Regions from separate parts of the Rouxiella sp. WC2420 genome, predicted to be linked through region 3. Evidence: predicted binding sites of a transcription regulator. Region 3 holds the regulator's gene; each other region holds the start of a gene.
The links. Region 3 encodes CRP, which controls carbon source genes, mostly activating them, when cyclic AMP is high. Its sites were predicted from a motif close to ATGTGANNNNNNTCACAT; they were not measured.

Region 1 (6,162 bases), 260 kb from region 3:
AGGGGATGCCAAATGGCCAACACCAGGGAATTGCTTTCACGGCGACTATAGCCGTTTGATATTTATTCAGCGGTAATCGTTAATTCAACCTCTTAGACTTCACTGTACTTAAGTATAGGTGTGAATACAAATAAAACCTAAGCTTTTTATCTAGCATCGGTGGAATTATTTTAGTGATTATAGTTTATTTAAAATAACATTGATTTAGATCAATTTTTTGCTTTTAATTTCTTAAAAGTTAAAATGATACTCATCAATAAATAGATGATTTTAAATACACTTAGAACAATCGCCAGAGTCGCCATGACCTTTTGCTCCTTTGTCAGCGTTTTTTCTCTTGTTTAATGCCATTAAATATCAACTAATTAGTATGCGAGCCAATCAATTATATTAAAAACTAATTTTTGTGGAAATAATTCAACTAATCGGCTAATTCATAGTAACTGTACTAAGGTATAGGATGTACAAGAATGCTGAGTTTCTTATGGAGAAGATCTGCTCAGGTACTAAGAATATTCTCTATGTTTTTGATGCGAAAATTTTAATAAATTTAACAATCATGTATCACAGAGGTGAATAATGTTATTGAATTAATATGTTTTTAAGATAATTGATGAAAAAACCAGGATTCATTGATTTATAGAATAGCTAAAAAAAATCAGCTATCTGCGAAAATTTTAAAACAATGGCCACTGATCTTTAAATATTCGTTAAAACAGGTTGTTGAAGGTTCAGTTCAGAACTAAGACATATAGCCTGCTTGGCATTAGCTACCCCCAGTTTTTTAACAACATTGGCTATATGAAATTTTACAGTGCTTGTCGTAATACCTAATAAAGACGCAATTTCTTTATAAGTTCGCCCCATACTAGCCCAGTATAGAACATCATTTTCTCGGCGAGAAAAAATATCTTTACGGTAATTCACAATTAGATTACTTATTAGATTTTTATCTTGATACAAGGAAATTAGTTTATGATGTATTAACATTAATAGCATTTGAATCTTTTCTTTATTTTTTTCAATTTTAGAAAAAATTTGCAATTCATTATTTTTATCGATAAGTACTGATAGTGTCACCAGATTATTCGCGCAATCATGAGTTACAAAGGTATAGCCATTAATAACTTCATGTTTTTTAGCAACTTCAAAAATGGATAGCTTGAGTTTTGAATTTATTATAATTTTTTCATTCCAGGAAAAAGGCAGGATGGAATTCAATGCAATGTTAACGATAGGATCAATATATTGATAATTATTTTCTTTATATATAATTTCCCATTTTTTTGGGTAATTTGAAATGGTAAGTAATTCAGAGGGGTTTTTCTTACTCATTACAGCATAGGTATATTTAACATTAAGCAAAGAAAATAATCTTCTTTCTATAAACTCTTCAATGGCCTTGTTTATTAAAATATTATTAAATAGCGAATGCGAGTCAGAGCTCATTGGTTTCTCATTTTATGAATTTTAGGTTGGAATATTATAGGTTATGAAATGACAGGAGGACAGTACTCATTATATTTCACCCAGCGTCATCGTGATGTTTTTTTATTTTTTTAATCAGTAACAAAAGAACTTTATACTTTTATATAAATTCAAGGTTTTTTAATGTTTCACTCTGTTTAGATGGCACTGACTTCATTGTAACTTTCTTTCAATTCTCCTCCTGACACCTTGTTTAAAAACTCTAAACGGCTATTGATGTCTTTTTAGGCGGAATTTAATCAGCAGGCCAAAAATAAATTGTGATCTTCATCACGTTTTTGCGACAAATTAAGCTCGATAAAACGTGATGCTGATCACAATAATTCCACATTCGTGAACAAAATTTGCTCTTTGTGCTTAAGTTACAAGGCTTTTATGTGATGAGTATCACTAAAATGAGGGGTGGGGAGGGGGGTAGCCCGTGATCGTAATCACGCGCTCGGCCCTGACTACGCGCGGTCATAATGACGTGCTAGAGTTCGCCTTGCAGACAGCAATTCGACGGAATCTCCATCAGGGGAAAAATACCGTCCCAATAACTACCACGTATAACGCGCTCTTATTGTTAGCGCGTATCAATAGGGGTGTGTTTTATGTTTTCACCAGACGTTAAGGTTAAAGTTCAAAACTTTGGCCGCTTCCTGAGTAATATGGTAATGCCGAATATTGGCGCATTTATCGCTTGGGGTATTATTACCGCGCTGTTTATCCCAACGGGCTGGATCCCAAATGCGACACTGGCTAAATTAGTCGGTCCAATGATCACCTATTTACTGCCTTTGCTGATCGGTTTCACTGGCGGCCGTTTAGTTGGTGGCGATCGCGGCGGTGTGGTCGGTGCTATCACTACCATGGGTGTGATCGTCGGTGCTGATATGCCGATGTTCCTCGGTGCGATGATTGCCGGTCCATTGGGCGGCTGGTGTATTAAACGTTTTGACCGTTGGGTAGACGGCAAAATCAAAAGCGGCTTCGAGATGCTGGTTAACAACTTCTCCGCCGGTATCATCGGCATGCTGCTGGCCGTGCTCTCGTTCCTGGCGATTGGTCCGCTGGTAGAAGCGCTGTCTAAATTGCTGGCCGCCGGCGTACACATCATGGTTATTCATAACCTGCTGCCGCTGGCCTCTATTTTTGTAGAACCAGCTAAAATCCTGTTCCTCAATAACGCTATCAACCACGGTATCTTCTCACCGCTGGGCATCCAGCAGGCCACCGAAGCCGGGAAGTCAATCTTCTTCCTTATCGAAGCCAATCCAGGTCCGGGCATGGGCGTGCTGATTGCCTACATGATCTTTGGTCGCGGTAACGCCAAACAGTCTGCAGGCGGTGCGGCTATCATTCACTTCCTGGGTGGTATTCACGAAATCTATTTCCCATACGTGTTGATGAACCCGCGCCTGCTGCTGGCGGTTATCCTCGGTGGTATGACCGGCGTGTTCACACTGACCGTACTGAACGGCGGTCTGGTCTCTCCTGCATCACCTGGCTCAATTATCGCTGTGTTGGCCATGACGCCAAAAGGTGCCTATTTCGCCAACATTTCGGCGATCGTGCTGGCATTCCTGGTGTCATTCATCGTGTCTTCAATCCTGCTGAAAAGCTCGAAAGTGAAAGACGAAGACGACCTTGAAGAAGCGACCCGTCGCGTGCAGGATATGAAAGCGCAGTCCAAAGGCGGCAAACCGGCGGTAGCTGGCGTTGCCGGTGACCTGTCCACCGTGCGCAAAATCATTGTTGCCTGTGATGCGGGTATGGGTTCAAGCGCCATGGGGGCTGGTGTACTGCGTAAGAAAGTGCAGGACGCGGGGCTGACCCACGTTGCAGTAACCAATACTGCCATCAACAATTTGCCCGACGATGTAGATCTGGTAATAACCCACCGCGATCTCACCGAGCGCGCGATGCGTCAGGTGCCACACGCTCAGCATATTTCGTTGACCAACTTCCTCGATAGCGGCCTTTATACCGACCTGGTTGCTCGCTTGGTGGAAGTGAACAAGACCAGTGAATATAAAGAGAAAGTGAACACCACGTTAAACGATAGCCTGGTTTCAGAAGCAGACAATGCCAATCTGTTCCGCATGAGCCCGGAAAATATTTTCCTCGGTCTGACTGCCAGCAGCAAAGAGCAGGCGATTCGTTTTGCCGGTGAGCAGCTGGTGAAAGGCGGTTATGTACAGCCGGAGTATGTCGATGCAATGCTGGCACGCGAACAGCTTACCTCAACTTATCTGGGGGAATCGATCGCAGTTCCGCACGGCACAATCGAAGCTAAAGATCGCGTACTGAAAACAGGTATCGTGTTCTGCCAGTATCCGGCAGGTATCCGCTGGGGCGAGGACGAAGACGATTCTGCCCGTCTGGTTATCGGTATTGCAGCCCGTAATAATGAGCACATCAACGTGATCACTAAACTGACCACCGCGTTGGATGAAGATGGCGTTATCGACCGCCTTGCTAACACCACAAGTGTTGAGGAAGTGCTGCAGATCATTCGCGGTTAAGGTTAATTGGTCGATAATCTTCGGATTGTCGAATTGTAAATTTGAGAACGTTACTAACCGGGTCTGCACTTATCCAACGTTTGTCGGGTAGCAGACCCGGTTGTTGATTCGAAGCCCAGAGCTTCCTGGTTCTTGTCACCGTTTAGGGAGTCATCATGAAAGCTTTACATTTTGGAGCAGGTAACATTGGCCGTGGATTTATTGGCAAACTGCTTGCCGATGCCAAGGTTGAACTGACCTTTGCCGATGTTCATCCTGTTCTGCTGGAAGAGCTAAGCCGCCGTAAGGGTTACAACGTCAACGTGGTCGGCGAGCAAGCCACCGTTGAGCCAGTCTCCAATGTCAGCATTGTTAACAGCACCGGTCAGGAAGCTATCGACTTGATCGCCCAGGTTGATTTGATGACCACTGCTGTTGGTCCAACCGTGCTGGAAAAAATCGCTCACAACGTGGCGAAAGGCCTGGTATTGCGCCATCGGCAGGGGAATGAAAGCCCGCTGAATATTATCGCCTGTGAAAACATGGTGCGCGGCACCAGCCAGTTCAAACAGCATGTATTCAACGCCTTGCCAGAAGATGAAAAAGCGTGGGTAGAAGCGCACGTTGGCTTCGTTGATTCTGCCGTAGACCGCATTGTTCCTCCGGCGGCTGCAGGTTCAACCGATCCGCTGGAAGTCACCGTTGAAACCTTTAGCGAGTGGATTGTTGATAAAACTCAGTTCAAAGGTCCGCTGCCTGATATCAAAGGCATGGAGCTCACCGATAACCTGATGGCCTTCGTTGAGCGCAAGCTGTTTACCCTGAATACCGGCCATGCGATCACCGCCTATCTTGGCCAACAGGCGGGCCACGCAACAATTCGTGATGCTATCCTCGACCCTAAAGTGCGCGAAGTGGTGAAAGGCGCGATGGAAGAAAGCGGTGCGGTGCTGATTAAGCGCTATGGCTTTGATGCTGATAAACACGCGGCCTACATCAAGAAAATCCTCTCTCGCTTTGAAAACCCGTATTTGCATGACGACGTCGAACGCGTTGGCCGTCAGCCATTGCGCAAACTCAGCGCGGGCGACCGTCTGATCAAGCCGCTGTTGGGAACCCAGGAATACAGCTTGCCGCATGCTAATCTGGTGATCGGTATTGCTGCCGCAATGCGTTATCGCAGCGAGCAAGATCCTCAGGCGCAAGAGCTGGTTGAATCGTTGACCACACAAGGGCCGAAAGCCACGCTCGTCGAGGTTTCCGGTCTGCAGGCCGACAGTGACGTGGTGGCTCAGGTTGTCAGCGCTTACGAGAAAATGCACTAAACAGTCTGTCATTTTTAACAATCAGTGACGTGTTGACTCAACACGCATTCCAACACCCGATGTAAACGTCTCATTGGACGGCACAAATGCTGTCCGATGAGAACAAATCAAGGATGACGCCGTGGGCGTTGAAAGACTCACTAAATATCGTGAATAGCGACCATGGAAAAAGCACAGGCATTTGAGAACCGAGTATTGGAAAAGCTGAATGCGGGAAAAACCGTGCGCAGTTTTCTGATGACAGCTGTCGAGCTATTGGCTGAGGCGCTGGATATTCTGGTCGTTCAGGTTTTTCGCAAAGATGATTATGCGGTGAAGTATGCCGTAGAACCATTGCTTACCGGCAATGGCCCGCTTGGTGATTTGGCAGTGCGCTTGAAACTGATTTATGCCCTTGGGGTGATAAGTCGCAATGAGTATGAAGATGCCGAGTTGCTGATGGCGCTACGCGAAGAGCTAAATTACGACGGTAACGAATACCGTTTTACCGATGACGAAATTCTCGGGCCTTTTGGCGAACTGCACTGTGTAGCAACTCTTCCTCCAGCCCCGACCTTTCTCAAATCGGGCGAGGCTGACGAGTCATTAATTGCCATGCAGCGCCAGCGTTACCAGCAGATTGTCCGCTCTACTATGGTCCTTTCGATTACCGGGCTGATTGCTCACATCAGCAATCAGCAACCGTCTCGACTTTCGCCGGTTAAACGCTAATTTACTCATCTACTGACTGGTCGCCAGAATTTTCGTACACCGATTAATATCAGCAGAGAGACGATCATTGAGGAAATATAAATTTTAGTCGCCGGAAAATCATCAACGCGAAGCGCCACGTCAGCGCCAATCGAATCTTTGATAGTGTGGCT
Region 2 (6,162 bases), 2.3 Mb from region 3:
GTGGTGCTGCGGAAGCTATTTTCTCCCAGTTCGCCAATTTCCGGGAACGGCGCATCCAGCTCGTACTGGCTAAAATCATGGTGTTCAAAGTAGCGGCCGAGATATTCCAGCGCCTTATCGATAGTCACCAACTGTGCGGTTTGCTGATATTTCTGCTCGGCGTCATCGAGATTTTCACCCACTATCACACTTGTGCCCTGAAAAATAACAATACTTTCAGCATTATAGCCCTTTGCCACCCGCTGTCGTTTTACGTCCTGATAGAACTCACGCGCCAGCTCCGGCGTTTCCTGACGGGTGTAAATAGCATCAGCGGCCTCGGCGGCAAAGGCTTTCCCTTGCTCCGATGCACCGGCCTGAAAAACAATCGGGCGACCCTGCGGTGAGCGGCCAACGTTTAAGGGGCCTTGTACAGAATAATATTTGCCGTGGTGGTTAAGCGTGTGCAGTTTATTGCTGTCGAAGAACTGCCCGCTGTCTTTATTGCGCACAAACGCCTCTTTTTCCCACGAATCCCACAGCCCTTTTGTCACCTGCAAATATTCGCTGGCAATACGGTAGCGCTCATCGTGTTCCGGGTGCTTGTCGCGTGAGAAGTTTTTGGCCGAGCCTTCCAACGGTGAAGTCACTACGTTCCAGCCTGCGCGCCCACCGCTGAGGTGATCGAGACTGGCAAATTGGCGAGCCACGTTAAAAGGCTCGCTGTAGGAGGTTGAAAGGGTAGCGACCAGTCCGATTTTTTTAGTCACCAGCGACAGTGCAGAGAGCAGTGTGACTGGCTCGAAGCGGTTAAGGAAATGAGGAATCGACTGGGCGGTGATATACAGCCCGTCGGCGACAAACAGGAAATCAAATTTCGCCTGCTCGGCACGTTGCGCTAATTGTTGAACAAACTCGACGTTGATACTGGCATCGGCGACCGCGTCGGGATGACGCCACGCAGACATATTGCCTGACGCCCCTTGAATAATCGCGCCCAGGCGTAACATTTTTTTCCCGCTCATGATGGTTCCTCGTCAGAATACTGGCCGCAGCTCAAGGCGCTGCGCGTGGCACATTGCGTGATAGGTGAATCGTCAAGCCAGGGCTACGCTGGCGCTGGCCAACAGTTCCAGCGAACGCAGTCGGGCCCTGGCTTCGACAATCGGTGAATCAATCACAAACTCTTCAACGCCAAATTTTGCCTGCAAAGCTTCCAGCTGCTGGTGAACTTCTTCACCAGTGCCGGCCAGCACCGCAGACTTGCGCTCTTCGATTTTGTGAGACTCCGCTTTGGACTGGCGGATGTAGGCTTCGGCCTGTTCCAGGCTGCCGACATTAACGCGCTGACCATCGCTGCCAATTACGCGGTAAAGCTGACCTTCTTCTACCCGTTTTTTGGCCTGTTCGCTGCTATCGGCGACAACCACCGGCACCGCCAACAGGGCTCGGCGTCCGTTGCTATCGTGGGTATAGGCACTCAGCGCGCGGGAAATATCGCGCTCGTCGGCATTCAGATGCGCGGCAAACACGAAGTTCCAGCCGAGCCTGGCCGCGAGGCGGGCGCTTTCTTCACTGGCACCGAGCAGGAAACGGGCGGCGGTTTGTGGCGGCTGCGGCGTCACGGAAAGGGTATCGCCGTTCTGTTCTCTGACCGGTACAGACAGCCAGTCATCCAGCAGTTGCAGCTGATCGGCAAACTCGCCTTTAAGTTTATGATCAACCGCGTATTGCAATGCATGAGTCGACAGAGGTAATCCGCCCGGGGCCTTGCCGATACCGATATCCACACGGCCAGGAGCCAGCGACGCCAACTGGTTAAAGTTTTCGGCAACCTTGAACGGGCTGTAATGCTGTAGCATCACGCCACCAGAGCCGACGCGCAGCTTGCGGGTATGTGCCAATATCCAGGCAATAACAATTTCCGGTGAGGAAATTGCCAGCTTGTCCGTATTATGATGCTCGGCCAGCCAAAAACGGTGGTAGCCCCATTGTTCAGCCTTTTGTGCCAGTTCCAGCGTGCGTTTCAGTGCCCCGGCGGCGTCTTCGTGTTCGTCAAGCGGGCTTTTATCCAATAAACTTAAACGGTATCCCATCCTTTTTCCTTATCTGTGCTCGGGGAGTATTATTTGCGATTATTGAATTGCGAAACAGATGAAGTAAAACAACAATAGTTGCTATCAAGTTGCGTTAAATGAAATAGCGAGTAAGCGAAGGCGTTGGCGAGTGAAATCAATCAGCAAAGGGCAGCAGGTCTCAGGCAATGAATGCAGCAGGTCTCAGGCAATGAATAATGAAACGATCGATACTTTTCGTCAGCAGCTGTTCACGCTGGCACGAACATTAAAAATTGATCCACTGGTGCCGGAAAATCAGGTCAGCGATCGCGTGGCGCTGAGCTTTCGCAAGTTGCTTAACTTCCTGGCTCAGCACGGTGAGATAAGTCTTGCGGGATTGTTAGCCTATCCGGCTGCGGCAGAGGCGCAAGCCACGTTGGCGGAAATCATGCAGGAGAATCTGGCCGACGCACAGCAGGGAGGCGTATTCCGTCAGGATATTTCTGTGATTTTATTAGGAAAGTTTTTCACGGGTATGCTGCTTCAGCTGGCGCAGACTCCCGCTGAACCGGCGTTGCGCCACCAGCAGAGTCTGGCCGCGACGCGTTTATTTTGCGAGGGTGCCGGGCAGCAGCCAGATTAAAAGACATTATCAAGCGTAAGGGCCGGGGCCGAGCGAATCGCGGATAATCAGCTCGCCGGGGAACGGCTGCAAGGCGTCAATGGGTTTTCCGTCCATCATATCCACCAACTGTTTCAGCGTGGTCTCGATCATCTCCGCCACCGGCACGCGCACGGTACTCAACGACGGAATAAAATACGAGGCCATTGAAATATCATCGAAACCAATCAATGACACATCCTGTGGGATGCGTTTGCCCATTGCGTGTAAATGGTTAGCAGCGCCGAGAGCCATATCATCGTTGCTGGCAACCAAGGCCGAGAAAGTTATGCCACGATCCAGCAAAATTTTTGCTGCGTCTATGCCACTGCGCGGAGTCCAACCGCCTTCTGCGATATATTGCTCGCGATAATCAATGCCGTATTTTTCCAGCGCGATTTTGTAGCCGCGAAAACGACTGTCGGCAGATGGGGAACCAGCCAGCCCGCGAATAAAAGCAATATCACGATGACCGCGATTAATCAGATGACTGACGGCGTTGAAACTATATTGCTGATGGTCGGCATAAACACAGTGCTGTGGGCTATTTTCCAGCCGGCGATTGACCGCAATAATAGGTTTGGGTGAGCTTTCAATAATGGCCGTTAATTCATCGGCATTCAGAAAGCGCGGATAAACGATAATACCGTCGCAGCGTAGGTCGAGCAAAAACTCAATGGCCTGACGCTCTTCTTCCGCGCTGTGTTTGCCGTCAACCAGCACCAGCTGGCGACCGTAACTTTCCGTCAACGTCGCTGTCTGAAACAGGAGTTCAGTGAAGTAAGGGCCGTTGTACAGAGTGTTACTGACCATCAGGCCAATGCTTTGCGATTTGCTGGTGGCCAGATTCCTTGCCAACAGGTTAGGGCGATAGCCCGTTTCTTCAATGGCTTTAAATACGCGGTCGCGAGTCGTCTTGCTGACATAACTATTTCCGGCCAAAACGCGAGAGACTGTCGCTTTGGAAACTCCCGCCTTGTTGGCAACATCAAGCATGGTAATCATCATTTTTTCCCAGAACCGCCATTTGCATCTGGCTATGGTACATTTTATTTGTTTAGGTGACACGTTATTCAGTTTTATTGCTTTTAATATTAATGCGTTTATTTTCTCTGTGAATAACAACCCACTGTAATTCACTGTCATTTATAACTTCTTTTGTATATTAATAATATTCTCAATCGCTAGGAACTCCTCTATTTCTTTACGGAAATTTAACGTTATACGGGGCTTTGCGATCAGTGTCACAATTTAAGTTAACTAATCTGAAACCGGTTGCAGAAATGGCGATGACTTGTATATTTTAATTTAAACACTGTGATGAGGTATTAATGATGAATAAGATCTTACTGTGCTGTGCCGCCGGAATGTCCACCAGTATGCTTGTCCAGCGCATGGAAAAATATGCCGCGCAAAATAATATCGAAGTCGAGATCAACGCCATCGCTTTCGATGAGTTTAGTGATGAAATTCAAAACTATGACTGTTGCCTGTTGGGGCCGCAAATCAAGTACAAGCTGGCAGAGTTCAAGGCCATCGCCGAGGAGTACAACAAGCCGGTGGAGGTGATCGACACCATGGATTACGGCATGATGAATGGCGAGAAAATTCTTCATAAAGCATTGAGTATGATTACGTCTGACGAGGAAAAATAATGAGCACAATCAGTGAGTCATTATTTGGCGTGATTGAAAACCGCATCAGCCCGATTGCGGCAAGGCTCTCGGGTCAGCGCCACGTCGTCGCCATCAAAGACGGGTTTATCTCTTCAATGCCGTTCTTGATAGTCGGCTCTTTTATGCTGTTATTTGCCCATCCACCGTTCAGCGCCAATAGCCAATGGGCGTTTGCGCAATGGTGGCTTGGCATGGTTGCTCGGCACAGCGACCAAATAATGATGCCATATAATATGACCATGGGCATTATGGCGGTCTATATTGCTGCTGCCATCGCTTATAATCTGGCGCAGAGTTATAAGATGAATGGTTTTATGGCCGCGATGTTATCACTGATGGCATTTTTAGTGGTCGCGTCGCCACAAAGCAATAGCGCGTTACCGGTCGGCTCATTGGGCGGGGAGGGAATATTTACTGCTATTTTAGTCAGTCTATATTCCACAGAATTAATGCATTTCCTGCAAAAGCATAATATCGGTTTTAAATTACCCGAGCAGGTACCGCCAAAAATCCGTCAGTCTTTCGATCTATTAATTCCTATTCTGGCTATTTTTATAACGCTATTTCCATTAAGCCTGTTTATTCAGCATCAATTCGGCATGCTGCTACCACAGGCAATTATGTCTGTTTTCGCGCCGATTATTTCAGCCTCAGACTCGCTACCGGCCATTTTAATCGCTGTGCTTCTCTGTCACTTGCTGTGGTTTGCCGGTATTCACGGTGCGGTTATTGTGGGCGGTATTTTGCAGGCTTTCTGGTTGACCAATCTCGGCATTAATCAGCAAGAACTTAACGCCGGTCAGCCGATCACACAGATCTTTATCGAACCATTCTGGCAGTTCTTTATTGTGGTGGGCGGTTCAGGCTCGACCATGGGGCTGGTATTGCTTTATTTGCGCAGTAAATCTGCCCACCTCCGCTCGATTGGCAAGCTGGGACTGGTGCCGAGCATGTTCAACATCAACGAGCCGGTTATTTTTGGCTCGCCGGTAGTGATGAATCCGCTGCTGTTTATCCCTTTCATTACTGCTCCTTTAGTTAACGCAGTGATTGCCTATACCGCAACGCGCACCAATCTGGTCAATCACGTGGTGTCACTGGCTCCGTGGACCACGCCTGGCCCGATCGGTGCCGCCTGGTCAACCGGCTGGGATTTCCGCGCCATTATTCTGGTCGGCGTGCTGCTGTGTATCTCGACGCTGATTTATTACCCGTTCTTCAAAATGTATGAAAAACAGCTCATCGAACAGGAAGAACCTCATCTGCAACCGGTGGAGAACTGATGATGGAACTCGAAAATGTGGTCATGGAACTGATTATTCAGGCCGGCGAGGCGCGATCCTGCTCGATGGAAGCGCTGCGAGCCGCGCGGGAAAATGACTGGGCGCTGGCGGACCAGCACCTTACCGCAGCCAAAGTTGCTGCCCGCGAAGCCCATAAAATCCAGACCCAGCTGATTGGGGCAGATGAGGGTGCCGGAAAAATCCCCGTTACGCTGATTCTGGTTCACGCACAGGATCACCTGATGAACGCCATGCTCTGCCGTGAACTGGTAGAAGAAATAATCCATTTACATCGCGAAATTTTTGCGTTGAAAAACCGTTAATCAAGGAGCGAATCATGAAACATCAGCAGCTCAAACCCTTTCCAAAAAACTTCCTTTGGGGAGCTTCGACTTCGGCCTATCAGGTAGAAGGGGCGTGGAATGAGGAGGGCAAAGGACCGTCGGTGATCGACAAGGCAGTATTCGACGCCGAGCTCAGCGATTTCAAAGTCACCAGCGATCATT
Region 3 (6,162 bases):
CCGGTCAATTCAGCGATTACGCTATTCGGCGTCAGGCGTTTTAATGTCACCCCCGCCATCGCGGACAGCTGCTCGGCAATATAATCCGCCGTTTTTGCCTCCTGAAAGGAGAGCTCGGGATTGGCATGAATATGTCGACGCCAGCGCAGGACGTCCTGGTTAACTTCACTCACTAATGCTGCAAAATTGTGGCTCATTTTGGCTTCCTCTCAAGGTGCGTTTAACTAGGCTGCGTCACGCGCAGCAAGACGGATTTTGGCAAGTAAAGGCAGCATCAGCAGGCCAGAGGCCCACATTGCCAGCGCCAGAAAGATAAAAGTCGAGTGATAGCCGTGGGTCAGCGTTATCAAATAACCCATCACGATCGGCGCAACAAAACCGCCCAGCGTGCCGCCGGTATTCAGCAGGCCAATAGCTCCGCCCATCACGTTGGTGGGTAGTCGTTTCATTGGCAGAGTAAAAGTAGTGACAAACGACGACATCAGAAAGATATTGCCGAGGAACAAGAATAGGCAAGTCGTCACCATCGAGCTGGAGGCATACACCAGCCAGATACAAATTCCGCTCAGCAGCGATCCATACAAGATGACCTTTGGCTCACGCCCTTGCAGGTATTTACCTACCAGCCAGCCGGTAGAAAGCGAGGAGATCCAAATCCCCAGGCCGCCAATGGCGACAATCATGCCGGAAACCTCCAGCGAGAAACCGCGCTGTTGCACCAGGTATTTCGGCAGCCAGGCCATCAATCCATAGGCAGGAATATTGACGCAGAAGTTAGCCAGAAACAGCACCAGGACTATCGGATTCTTCAGCAAAGAGAGATAGCTGGCCGAAGCGTGAGAGCCGGTGGTCAGACTGCTTTTTGGGGGCGATGGCACCAGAAACAGGATCAGTGCCGCGACCACAAACGCCAGCAGCCCAAGGGTCGAGAACGAAACGCGCCAACCAAAATGTGCCAGACAATAAACCGCCAGCAGCGGCCCCAGAGTCATAGCCAATCCGGCTGAAGACAACAAAATCGATTGAGCAAAGGTGCGTTGTTCGAGAGCAAAGTTGGCTACTACCGACTTGGCGCAGGAGGTGGGATAACCGGAATGCCCTATTCCCGACAAGAAACGGAAAGTGACTAACAGCCCCAGTCCGAATCCCAGCAGGCCAAAACACAGGGCAAAACCGCCGAGCAAAGTCAGTGAACAGGCGAGCACTTTCTTGTAACCAAAACGATCGTTGAGCCAGCCAGAGGGGATCTGGAACAGTGAATAAGCTAAAAAGAACATGCCGGTGATATATCCCAGCTGTTGGGGCGGTAAATTAAACTCGCGAGAGATAGGCAACAGCGCAAAACCGATGACTGTCTTGTCGAGATAAACCAGAACATAACCAAAAAACAGTAAGAAAATCATTAGCGAACGATTTTTCATAACTGATATCCTCAAATGTTATATCCCAGTAGCCACCCCTGACCTGAGAAGAGAAACGCTCTTGCTTTGATTTATTTTTATGTTTTTATAACAGTGATTTACTGTCTGCTTAAAAACCTAGCAGTTTTATTTCACAGCCATAAGATGTAATTTTTTACTGGGTGATGCTTTTTACTGATAGGGGTATGCGATGAAATATTTGCCGAAGCTGCAACAGCTGAAGGTTTTTCAGCAGGTTATCCAAAGTGGCAGCATTCGTGGTGCAGCAAGAGCCATGAATCAATCGCAGCCTGCGGTTAGCCGCACGTTGCGCGAGCTGGAGCAAATTCTCGATACTCAGCTGATCGTGCGCGGTTCTCAAGGGATGACGCTGACCGAAACCGGGCGCGCCTTTTCCCAACGAATGCAGTTTATTTTGCAAGAGCTAGAGCGCGCCGCCGATGAAATCCAGCAGATTAATCAGTATTCGCAGGGCTCGGTGGCGGTAGGATTTTCTTCACTGCTGGCTCTGACTATTTTCCCGGCTCTTGCCAGTGAATTCGCTGCGAAATACCCGCAGGCCAAGCTGCACATCAAGGAAACCCAGCTTTCAACCCTGCTTCCTGCCCTGCGTGAAGGGCGTCTGGATTTCGCCATCGGCACGCTGGGGCCGGGGCTGCCGATAGAAGATATGGTGGTTGAACCGCTGTTCAACGCGCCTTTTTGTATTATTGCCCGTAAACAGCACCCGCTGGCACTGGCCACGTCGTTGAATCAGTTGAAAGAGGCAAGCTGGCTGCTGCCGGAAACCGATATGGGCTATTACCAGCAACTTGCAGCGCTATTGGAGGAGCATGGCTGCCATGCCGGACAATCGCCGATCCGCACTGATTCGTTGATCAGTGGGCTAATGATGATGCTAAATGCCGATTATCTTTCTGTGGTGGGCAATGCAATGGCAACGCCGTTTTTCCTCGAAGACAAGCTGTGCCGCCTGCCGATCGACAGTCTGCCGAACGCGCAATACTGTTTGGTATACTCACAAAAAACGCCGCTAACCTTAACGGCGCGGCGTTTTCTGGATTTACTCCGTGTTCACTGCCAGCGTTTTGCGTGGTAGGGATGGAGGTCGTGCTTGCGCAGATTACTCTTGTGAGTCAATCACTTCAAAGCTGTGGGTAATGGTCGCCGCCTTGCCCAGCATCAGTGACACTGAACAGTATTTCTCTGCCGACAGTGTTACCGCGCGCTCAACCACTTTATCGGTCAAATCTTTACCAGTGACGATAAAATGCAGATTGATGTGAGTGAACAGTCGCGGCGCTTCTTCACGGCGCTCAGAGGTCAGTTTGACTTCACAGCCAACAATCTCGTTGCGCCCTTTTTGCAGAATCGACACCACGTCAATGGCGCTGCATCCGCCTGCCGACATCAGCAACATCTCCATCGGACTTGGCGATTTATCACCCGCATTGCCATCCATTAAAATCTGATGGCCTGAGGCCGACTCACCCAGAAATGTTAAACCTTCAACCCATTTTACCCGTGCCTGCATGTGAATTTCTCCGCTCATAATTTTTAAAATAGACTACCCTTTACCCCCGAAACTGGCAACGTAACTCGATCCGCGTCATGCTGAAGCGAGACAACACAAGACACGTCTGCAAACCTGTGCTACAAACAAAGCCGAAAGAAACTTTCCAACAAGTTGCGGCTAGGTTTTTTAGGTGTTAACAGGATAACCTTGGTGATAATGGCAAATTACAGCTTAAATCACTCCACCTGCCGCTTGCAGCATTGCTGGTCAGTTCATATGCTAAAAGAGCGCGAAGTAAAAAATCGCCGAACAGGGATTTCAAAGCCCTGTGATTTTGGGCAGCGATAATAAGAGGATAATAGCTAATGGTTCTCGGCAAGCCACAAACAGACCCTACTCTCGAATGGTTCCTGTCTCATTGTCATATACATAAGTATCCATCTAAAAGTACGCTGATTCACCAAGGTGAAAAAGCCGAAACGCTTTACTACATCGTGAAAGGTTCGGTTGCCGTTCTGATCAAAGATGAAGAAGGCAAAGAAATGATACTTTCCTACCTTAACCAAGGTGACTTCATCGGCGAGCTGGGACTCTTCGAAGAAGGTCAGGAACGTAGTGCATGGGTCAGGGCGAAAACTGCCTGTGAAGTGGCAGAAATTTCCTACAAGAAGTTCCGCCAGCTGATCCAGGTTAATCCAGATATTCTGATGCGCCTGTCCGCACAGATGGCAAGCCGACTGCAGATAACTTCCGAGAAAGTGGGTAACCTCGCCTTCCTGGACGTGACCGGTCGCATTGCACAAACTCTGCTGAATCTGGCTAAACAGCCGGATGCCATGACTCACCCGGATGGTATGCAGATCAAGATTACCCGTCAGGAAATCGGTCAGATAGTCGGCTGTTCACGCGAGACTGTGGGTCGAATTCTAAAAATGCTTGAAGATCAGAGTCTGATTTCAGCACACGGTAAAACGATTGTCGTTTACGGCACTCGCTAATCGTCCTAAAAACGGCGCGGCAGATAACTGTCGCGCCGTTTTTGTTGTATCCTCTCAATTATGACGCTTTGGCGACGAATCTTTTATCACCCTGAAGTTAACTACGCGCTGAGACAAACGCTGGTTCTCTGCCTGCCCATTGCTATCGCCATGCTGTTTGGTCAGTTAAGAATGGGAATGCTGTTCGCGCTGGTCCCTGCCTGCTGCAATATTTCCGGCCTCGACACCCCGCATAAACGTTTTTTCAAACGCCTTGCTGTAGGCGGCTCGCTGTTTGCCGTAAGCAGTGTTCTGCTCCAGTTGATGCTGATTAACTGGCATTGGCCGCTGCCGCTGATCATGCTTGGCCTGACGCTACTGGTTGGCGTGACCGGCGCGATTGGCCCACTACATGCTCGCCTGCTGCCCGGCGCACTGGTAGCGGCGATTTTCACCTTGAGTATGGCGGGCGCGGTGCCGATCTGGCAGGCTCCACTGCTGTTCGTGGTCGGCACGGCGTGGTACGGGCTGTTTAACTGGTTCTGGTTTCGACTCTCTGACGAGCAGCCGATGCGCGAAACTCTCAGCCAGCTTTACCATGAACTGGCCGACTATTTTGAAGCGAAATATAGCCTGCTGACCCAGCACACCGACCCTGAAACCGCGCTGCCGCCGTTGCTTAACCGGCAACAAAAAGTTATCGACCTGATCGCTACCATGTACCAGCAAATTCACATGCTGCCGACCGGCGATCGTCAGCACCACAAGCGACTGCTGCGAAGTTTTCAGGTGGCGCTGGATTTGCAGGAGCATATTACCGTCAGCCTGCATTTACCTTCAGAGGTGCAAAAGCTGGTAGAGGAGAGCCACGCCGAGGCGGTTATCCGCCGTAACGCAAAGATTATCGCGACGCGACTGCGGGTAATAGCCGGAGACATTCTCTATCATCGCCGTTCTGACCGTTTTACCATGGCCAACGAGCTGGCGGCGCTGGAAAAAATCTCCTCCCGCTATCGAGATAATCCGGTTGGCCAATTCTGCTATTACCATTTCAGCCGCATCGCTCGCCTGCTGCGCACCCAGCGCCCGCTGTATCGTCGCGATCTGATGCAAACGCAAAATCGCCTGCCGTTCTGGCCCGCGCTAAAAAGTTATTTATCTTTCAAATCGGCGGCGCTGCGCAATGCTGCACGTTTAGGACTGATTCTGGCGCTGGGCAGCAGTCTGGGGCTATTTTTCAATTTGCCCAAGCCATACTGGATTTTGCTGACTACGCTGCTGGTTAGCCAGAATGGTTATAACGCTACCCGTGTGCGTATCCAGCACCGAGCATTGGGCACACTGATTGGCCTGATTGCCGCTGCGGGGCTTTTGCAGCTAGAAATTCCGCAAAACATCACACTATTTTTCATGCTGATTATCACACTGGTTTCTTACACCGTACTGCGTAAAAACTACGGTCTTGGGATGATTGGTCTGACCGTGACCGCCGTTTATACCCTGCAATTGCTGGCGCTTAACGGCGCGCATTTCCTGCTGCCGCGACTGTTCGACACACTGATTGGCTGCGCGTTGGCGTTTGGTGGCACGATTTGGCTGTGGCCGCAGTGGCAAAGCGGCATGCTCAGGACCAACGCCCATCAGGCGCTGGAGACCGATCAACAGGCTATTCGGCTAGTCTTACACGACAATCCCGACCCTGCCGAGTTGGCCTATGCGCGCATGAAGGTCAATCAGGCTCATAACCAGCTGTTCACCTCGCTGAATCAGGCGATGCAGGAGCCGGGTTTTAATTCGGATTATCTGTCAGATATGCGTTTGTGGGTAACTCATAGCCAGTTTATCGTCGATCACATCAACGCGATGACGATTCTTGCCCGCGAGCATTACATGTTGACGCCGAAACTGGCGGTCGAGTATTTGCAAACCTGCGAAATCGCGCTGCAAGGCTGTCAGCAGCGACTGATTTATGATGGGCCGAGCAGCGAAAAGTCACTGTTTAACGCGCCGGAGCAGCATTCCGACATGCCGATCACCGAGATGGAACGCCATTTGCGCCGCATGCTGTCGCATCTGGCTGCCATGCATACCATTTCGTCCCTCGCCTGGAAACAACGGCCGCATCACGGGATATGGTTGACGAGAAGAGTGAAAGAGTAAGCGCTGTTTTATGGAGTGACGCAATCGCATTTTCAAGGTCAATAAACTTTGAATCAAGTTCAATAAGCTCTCAGGAATTTTTCCGGTT
Region 4 (6,162 bases), 1.3 Mb from region 3:
TGGCTGGCACGGCGGCATCTTTGGCAGGAACGATCCGCTTTGGTACCGGTGCGTTGGTAGGCTCGCTTTTGTCGATGTTCCCGGCACACAGCGCATGGCCGATGGTCGGTTCGATGGCGTTCTGTATCATTGCTTCCGTCGCGCTGTATTTGTATGCCAGCAGGCCGTCCAGGGTTGCTGCCACCGAGGCGAGTTCCGCTGCGGCTGAATAACGCCGCAAGCTGTCGTTCTCAAGATACGAAAAGGCCAGTGATTAACACTGGCCTTTTCATTGGCGTGACCCTAAGTCGGCGGTTATGCCGTTATACGTTGAGGTTTGTATTTTGCACGCATTACGGCGTAATGCTCCGCCAACGCTATGGCTTTGGCACCAGGGACCAGCGCGATATCACACTCTTTCGGCAACAGCGCAGTGACCATAGCAGCAATCAGCAATGAGCCGCCCAGAGCATAAATCGCCGTGCTTTGGCCATACAGGCTCACCAAAACACCCACCAGGTACGGGCCGCAGAAGCCACCCAAATTACCTAAACCGTTAATAACACCTCGTGCGCTACCGGCCACCTCAGGAGTGGTAACCTTGCCCGGTATAGTCCAGAAACCACTGGTTGCGGCCTGCAGGAAGAATCCGGCACAGACCAGGAAGCAGTAAGAGGCGACAATATTGGTTTTAAAAGTGACTGATAATGCCAGACTGCCGGCAAATCCTAACAATGGCAGGATGATATACAGTCTGCGTTTGCCCGTTTTATCCGACAGCACAGAGAAGGCCAAAATACCCAGCATGGTCCCGATATAAGGGATTATTGCCAGCAGACCTACTTTGCTCATGTCTCCGCCGGTCAAACCCTTGAGGATTGTTGGCAACCACAGGGTATAGCCGTAAATCCCGGTCTGATAGAAGAAGTTAATCACCACTAATTTAATGATTGAAGCATTGCGGAATACCTCTTTCAACGGGGCATTCTCAACGGGAGCCAGCTCTTTCAGCGCGTCACGTTCGCGTGTCAGCTCGGTTACCAGATAATTACGTTCGCGCTCGGACAGCCATTTGGCTTCTTCAGGGCGGTCACTGATGGTAAACCACCAGAACACCATTACGACGACGGAAAGCATACCCTCTATGATGAACAGCCAGCGCCAGTCGAGTGCCTGTAAAATATAGCCAGACAGCGGCGCGGTGATCATCCCGCCAATTGGCGCAAACATCAGTACATAGGCATTGGCACGGCCGCGTTCAGCGTCCGGGAACCAGTTGCTGACCATGGTTAGCACCACCGGCAGCATCCCACCCTCGGCCACACCCAACGCAAAGCGCAGGAATAGCAGTTGATATTGGTTAGTCACCATCCCGGTCAATACGGAGATGATTGCCCAGGCGACCAGTGAGCAGGCAATAAATTTTCTGCCGCTGCCGTGGACCGCAATGCTGCCACCGGGAACCTGTAAAAAAAGGTAACCGATAAAGAAAATACCCGCGGCAAGACCGGCCATTGATGACGTGATGCCCAATGCGCTATCCATCCCGCCTGGCATTGCAAAGCTGATATTGACTCGGTCCATGAATGAAATAATGCAGGCGATGAGTATTGGCGTTATAACGCGAAGCCAGCGGGCCTTGGGTATTTTTTTATCCATGGGTACACCTCGTTTATTCACAGAAGCATTCCAACTATAGGGAATGAATTAATACGCGAATTCGGTTGGTACATGAAATAAGGCATTGGAATAATGTTCTTATTAACCTGATCCGTCGATGCCTTAATAAAAGCATTTCTGTCAATATAATATGTGACTCAAGTCACGTTAGATCATGTTAAAAAAGGATGTTACTGGTAACGTGATCGTTACCCCAGGAAGTGAATAGTGTAATTTTGAGATGGAAGGTTAAATTGTACCGCCGAGGGAAATACGATAATGCAGGTCAACTCTTTCAATTGTCGGAATTTTATTAATCTTTTTCAGCATGATTTCAGCTGCGACTTTGCCGATTTCGAAGCGCGGGGTGATCACGCTGGCCAGCAGTGGCGTAGTCGCCAGGCCAATATCCAGGCCGTGAAAGCCTGAGATCGCCATCTCCTGCGGTACTCGAATGCCTAAGCGAAGACATTCCTGCAACACGCCGACGGCAATATCATCATTGGTGCAAAGAACCGCATCAACCAGCGGATCTAACTGGCGTGCCATGGTCAGCATTCCTGCGCCGATAGACACCGAAGAAACTTTATTTGGCGTAATATGCTGCGGAGTAAGTCCGTTATTTTCCATGGCTTTTCGGTATCCCTCATAACGTTTCATATCACGGGGGTCGGACATCGAACCGAAATAAACGACGTGTTTTTTGCCGCTGGCAATTAACGCCGTCGCCATATCAAACCCGGCCTGAAAATTATCAAAGCCGACGGCGATACGGCCATGGGAATCATCGAGATCCATTACCTGAGCAATAGGAATATCAGCGGCATTGAGATATTTATCGGCTTTTAGCGTGTGTACTGAATCAGTCAGGATTAGACCGGCAAGGCGGTAGGTCAGCAAATTGATAATATGTTCTTCTTCACGTTCTTTGCTGTAATCGTAATTCACCACCAGCGTTTGATAACCCTGTTCTGAGGTTACCGATTCGATCCCTGCCAGCAGTTCGGAGAAAATCTGATTATTAAAAGAGGGAACAAGAATGCCTATCTTCCTGCTTTTATTCTTTTTTTCTGTTTCTTCCAGCGGAAATCCAACTTCTTGCATCACCTTGGTAATGCGTTCCCGCGTTTCTGGAGAGACTTTTTCAGGCGTGCGGAGAAACCGGCTGACGGTCATTTTAGTGACGTCGGCGAGTAACGCGATATCTTGCAGTGTGACGCGCTGATTTCTCATCCAGAAGTCCTGCTGGTGCCGCTGTGGGTAACATCAAGTGGCGGGAAAATGATACGGTTTATGTTACCAAATAGCTTATCTCTTAACAACGCAATAGAAGGGCATAAAAAACTTTTACTTTCATGACGATGACACATTTTGTTGCCCTTAACGCCTCTCTCTGACTGGCAAAATTTGCGTTAGGAGAAATTTATCGAATGACCCCGATCACGCTTGCGGTAACAGAGTTTCTTAACACCCAATAAAGTGATCTGTATCACAGTTTGTGGGCCGATAAACCGCTTTTATTGATGAACATCACTTTATTCATTTGATCGTGGGTCTCACGAACTCTATTCGTTTGTAACGTCAGGAAAATCACAATGACAAATCTATTCTCCCTGGATAACAAAAAAATTCTGGTTACCGGTTCTTCGCGCGGACTGGGTTTCCTGTTGGCAAAAGGTCTGGCTGAAAATGGTGCCGAAGTCATCATCAACAGCACCACGCAGGAATCAGCGGCTAAAGCTGCCGAAGCTTTGCGTGCCGAAGGTTTTATTGCTCATGCGGTCGCTTTTGACGTTACTCAAAGTGTTGCAGTGAATCAGGCGATCGATAAAATCGAAAAGGAAATCGGGCCTATCGACGTGCTGGTCAACAATGCCGGGATTCAGCGTCGCCACAAGTTTACCGAATTCCCGGAAAAAGACTGGGACGACATCGTAGCGGTAAACCAGAAATCGGTGTTCCTGGTTTCACAGGCGGTTGCTCGTTACATGGTCAAGCGAGAGCGCGGCAAAATCATTAATATCGGCTCGATTCAAAGTGAGCTGGGTCGCGACACCATCACCCCTTACGCTGCTTCAAAAGGCGCGGTGAAAATGTTGACCCGCGGCATGTGCGTCGAGCTGGCCCGCTATAATATTCAGGTGAACGGTATTGCTCCCGGCTATTTCAAAACTGATATGACTCAGGCGCTGGTGGATAACAAAGAGTTCTCCGACTGGCTGTGCAAAAGAACGCCAGCCGCCCGTTGGGGTAATCCCGAGGAGCTAATCGGCGGTGCGGTTTACCTTTCTTCTCGCGCGTCAGATTTCGTAAACGGCCAGCTGCTGTTTATCGACGGCGGCATGATGGCGGCGGTCTGATCGCTGATTTTTGCAATCAAGCTGAATAGATTTTGGATACCTTATGATCACAACTGATAAGAAAATTGCGTTGATTACCGGTGCCGGCAGTGGCATCGGGTTGAGTGCTGCCAAAGCATTGGTGGCCAGCGGGTTTATGGTTATTTTGACTGGGCGCAATCAGGATAAACTGCAAAAGGCTGCCGCGCTGTTTGAGCCGGGGCAAGTTCATGCTCTGACGGTAGACGTCACCGATCCCAAGTCGGTCGCGACGCTGTTTTCAACGGTGCAGGAGACTTTTGGTCGTTTAGATGTGTTGTTTAACAATGCCGGAACCAACGTCAAGGAACAGCCGATTGAAGACCAGCCTTATGAAGACTGGCTGGCGGTGATTAATACCAACCTTAACGGTGCCTATTTGTGTACTCAGGCGGCAGTAAAATTGATGAAACAGCAAACGCCAATCGGCGGAAGAATCATCAACAACGGGTCAATTTCAGCCCATACTCCACGCCCGTATTCAGCGGCTTATACGGCCAGCAAACACGCTATTACCGGCCTGACTAAAAGCACCTCGCTGGACGGTCGACAATACAACATTGCCTGTGGGCAAATTGATGTGGGAAATGCTGCCACCGATATGGGCAACAAGGCATTGGGCGGCAGATTACAGGCTAATTTCGAGCTGGAACCCGAGCCGGTAATGCCGGCAGACAAAGTCGGAGAAGCCGTGGCGTTTATGGCTAATCAGCCAGATGGTACCAATATTCTGACTTTGACGGTAATGGCTACCGCGATGCCGTTCGTGGGCCGCGGATAACGTTTCATTTGGCAAAGGCAAATAAAAAAAGGAGAGCGCCCCCCGGCACTCTCCTTTTACTTTGCTCGCCAAAAACTGTTAATACATTATTAACGTGAGCGAGTTTTGCGTCTTCTAAATAACCAGAAGATCAGCGCCAGCACAATAATCACGCCTACAATCATTGCCGGAGCCATATATGGCTGAAGCTTCGCGAGCAGGGTCACAGGGCCACCGCCGCGCAGCACCGCCACATCTTGCGGGGTAACCTGAATCGCCGGGTTACCATAGTTGGTCAGCACGTAGTTGGAGATGTCAGCAATCTGTGCGTCGGTCAACTGGCCGACATACGAACCTTCACCAAATTTCGGCATCAGCACATGCTGGTCACCGACCTGACGATCGACACCGTACAGAATAGCTGAAATCAGGTTTGACGCGTTGGTCATACCGGTCGCGGTGTTGTTATACAGTGACGGGTATGCCTGATTTTTGCTGCCGCCGCCGTCTGGCTGATGACAGCTTGCACAGTAGCCGCTGAACAACGCCGCGCCACCAATAATGGTGTGGTTGGAGTTGGAAGGATGCATACCGCGCAGGCCATCTTCGACGTTAACGCCTTTCGGGCCAAAGCTGTCCGCCGCCTGTTTGTCGCCCGGATTACGCACCGGAGTACTGGTTTTCAGGTAAACCGCGATGGCATTCAGGTCGGAGTCAGGCAGGTACTGCAAACTGTTCTGCACGGCTTCAGCCATCGGGCCAGCGGCCTGGTTTTTGCCTACGGTACGGCCAGTTTTCATGTACTCGACCAGCTGTGCCTGGGTCCAATTGCCAATGCCGCTAACCGGATCAGAGCTGATGTTTGGCGCATACCATGGGCCAACCATGCCACCGCCCAACGGTTTATCGGTGACTTCGCCCATCATCAGGTTACGCGGCGTGTGGCAGGTATCGCAGTGGCCCGCGCCGTTAACCAGATAAGCCCCACGATTCCATTCTGCGCTTTTACTGGCGTCCGGTTTAAAGGCGGAGCTGTCCAGATACATCATGTTCCAGCCAGCCATTGCGATACGCATATTGAACGGGAACGGCAGCGCGGTCGGTTTGGTTGGCTGTTCTACCGGTTTCACGCCGAGCTGGAAGTAGGCATACATCGCCTGAATATCTTCGTCGCTCATATGGCTGTAAGAGGTGTAAGGCATTGCCGGATAAAGGTTTTCACCGTCGGGGCGAACCCCTTCACGCACCGCTTTGCTGAACTGCTGCAAAGTGTAATTGCCGATACCAAACTGTTTGGACGGGGTGATGTTGGTGGTGTAAATGGTGCCCATCGGGGAATGAATTGCGTAGTCACCAGCAAAAGGCTTACCGCCTTCAGGATTGGTA

Region 1: a site for CRP is predicted at 1,864-1,881, ahead of AB3G37_RS00400 (PTS mannitol transporter subunit IICBA). Genes of this name have one in related genera too.
Region 2: a site for CRP is predicted at 3,930-3,947, ahead of AB3G37_RS12180 (PTS sugar transporter subunit IIB). Genes of this name have one in related genera too.
Region 4: a site for CRP is predicted at 3,116-3,133, ahead of idnO (gluconate 5-dehydrogenase). Genes of this name have one in related genera too.

What each region holds. Positions count from the first base shown of each region.
Region 1 covers NZ_CP165628.1:80,560-86,721, forward strand. The annotation lists gene AB3G37_RS00395 (autoinducer binding domain-containing protein) at 700-1,449, opposite strand; gene AB3G37_RS00400 (PTS mannitol transporter subunit IICBA) at 2,082-3,995, shown strand; gene AB3G37_RS00405 (mannitol-1-phosphate 5-dehydrogenase) at 4,151-5,299, shown strand; gene AB3G37_RS00410 (MltR family transcriptional regulator) at 5,462-6,010, shown strand; gene AB3G37_RS00415 (hypothetical protein) at 6,016-6,162, opposite strand, start outside.
Region 2 covers NZ_CP165628.1:2,676,316-2,682,477, reverse strand. The annotation lists gene AB3G37_RS12200 (LLM class flavin-dependent oxidoreductase) at 1-1,004, opposite strand, end outside; gene AB3G37_RS12195 (LLM class flavin-dependent oxidoreductase) at 1,077-2,075, opposite strand; gene AB3G37_RS12190 (hypothetical protein) at 2,266-2,679, shown strand; gene AB3G37_RS12185 (LacI family DNA-binding transcriptional regulator) at 2,689-3,702, opposite strand; gene AB3G37_RS12180 (PTS sugar transporter subunit IIB) at 4,032-4,352, shown strand; gene AB3G37_RS12175 (PTS sugar transporter subunit IIC) at 4,352-5,656, shown strand; gene AB3G37_RS12170 (PTS lactose/cellobiose transporter subunit IIA) at 5,659-5,979, shown strand; gene AB3G37_RS12165 (glycoside hydrolase family 1 protein) at 5,994-6,162, shown strand, end outside.
Region 3 covers NZ_CP165628.1:339,858-346,019, reverse strand. The annotation lists gene AB3G37_RS01605 (amidohydrolase) at 1-197, opposite strand, end outside; gene AB3G37_RS01600 (MFS transporter) at 225-1,421, opposite strand; gene AB3G37_RS01595 (LysR substrate-binding domain-containing protein) at 1,612-2,520, shown strand; gene AB3G37_RS01590 (OsmC family protein) at 2,545-2,955, opposite strand; gene crp (cAMP-activated global transcriptional regulator CRP) at 3,303-3,935, shown strand; gene AB3G37_RS01580 (YccS/YhfK family putative transporter) at 3,996-6,074, shown strand.
Region 4 covers NZ_CP165628.1:1,592,642-1,598,803, forward strand. The annotation lists gene AB3G37_RS07470 (Bcr/CflA family multidrug efflux MFS transporter) at 1-212, shown strand, start outside; gene AB3G37_RS07475 (MFS transporter) at 295-1,638, opposite strand; gene AB3G37_RS07480 (LacI family DNA-binding transcriptional regulator) at 1,888-2,871, opposite strand; gene idnO (gluconate 5-dehydrogenase) at 3,234-3,998, shown strand; gene AB3G37_RS07490 (SDR family oxidoreductase) at 4,042-4,797, shown strand; gene AB3G37_RS07495 (c-type cytochrome) at 4,887-6,162, opposite strand, start outside.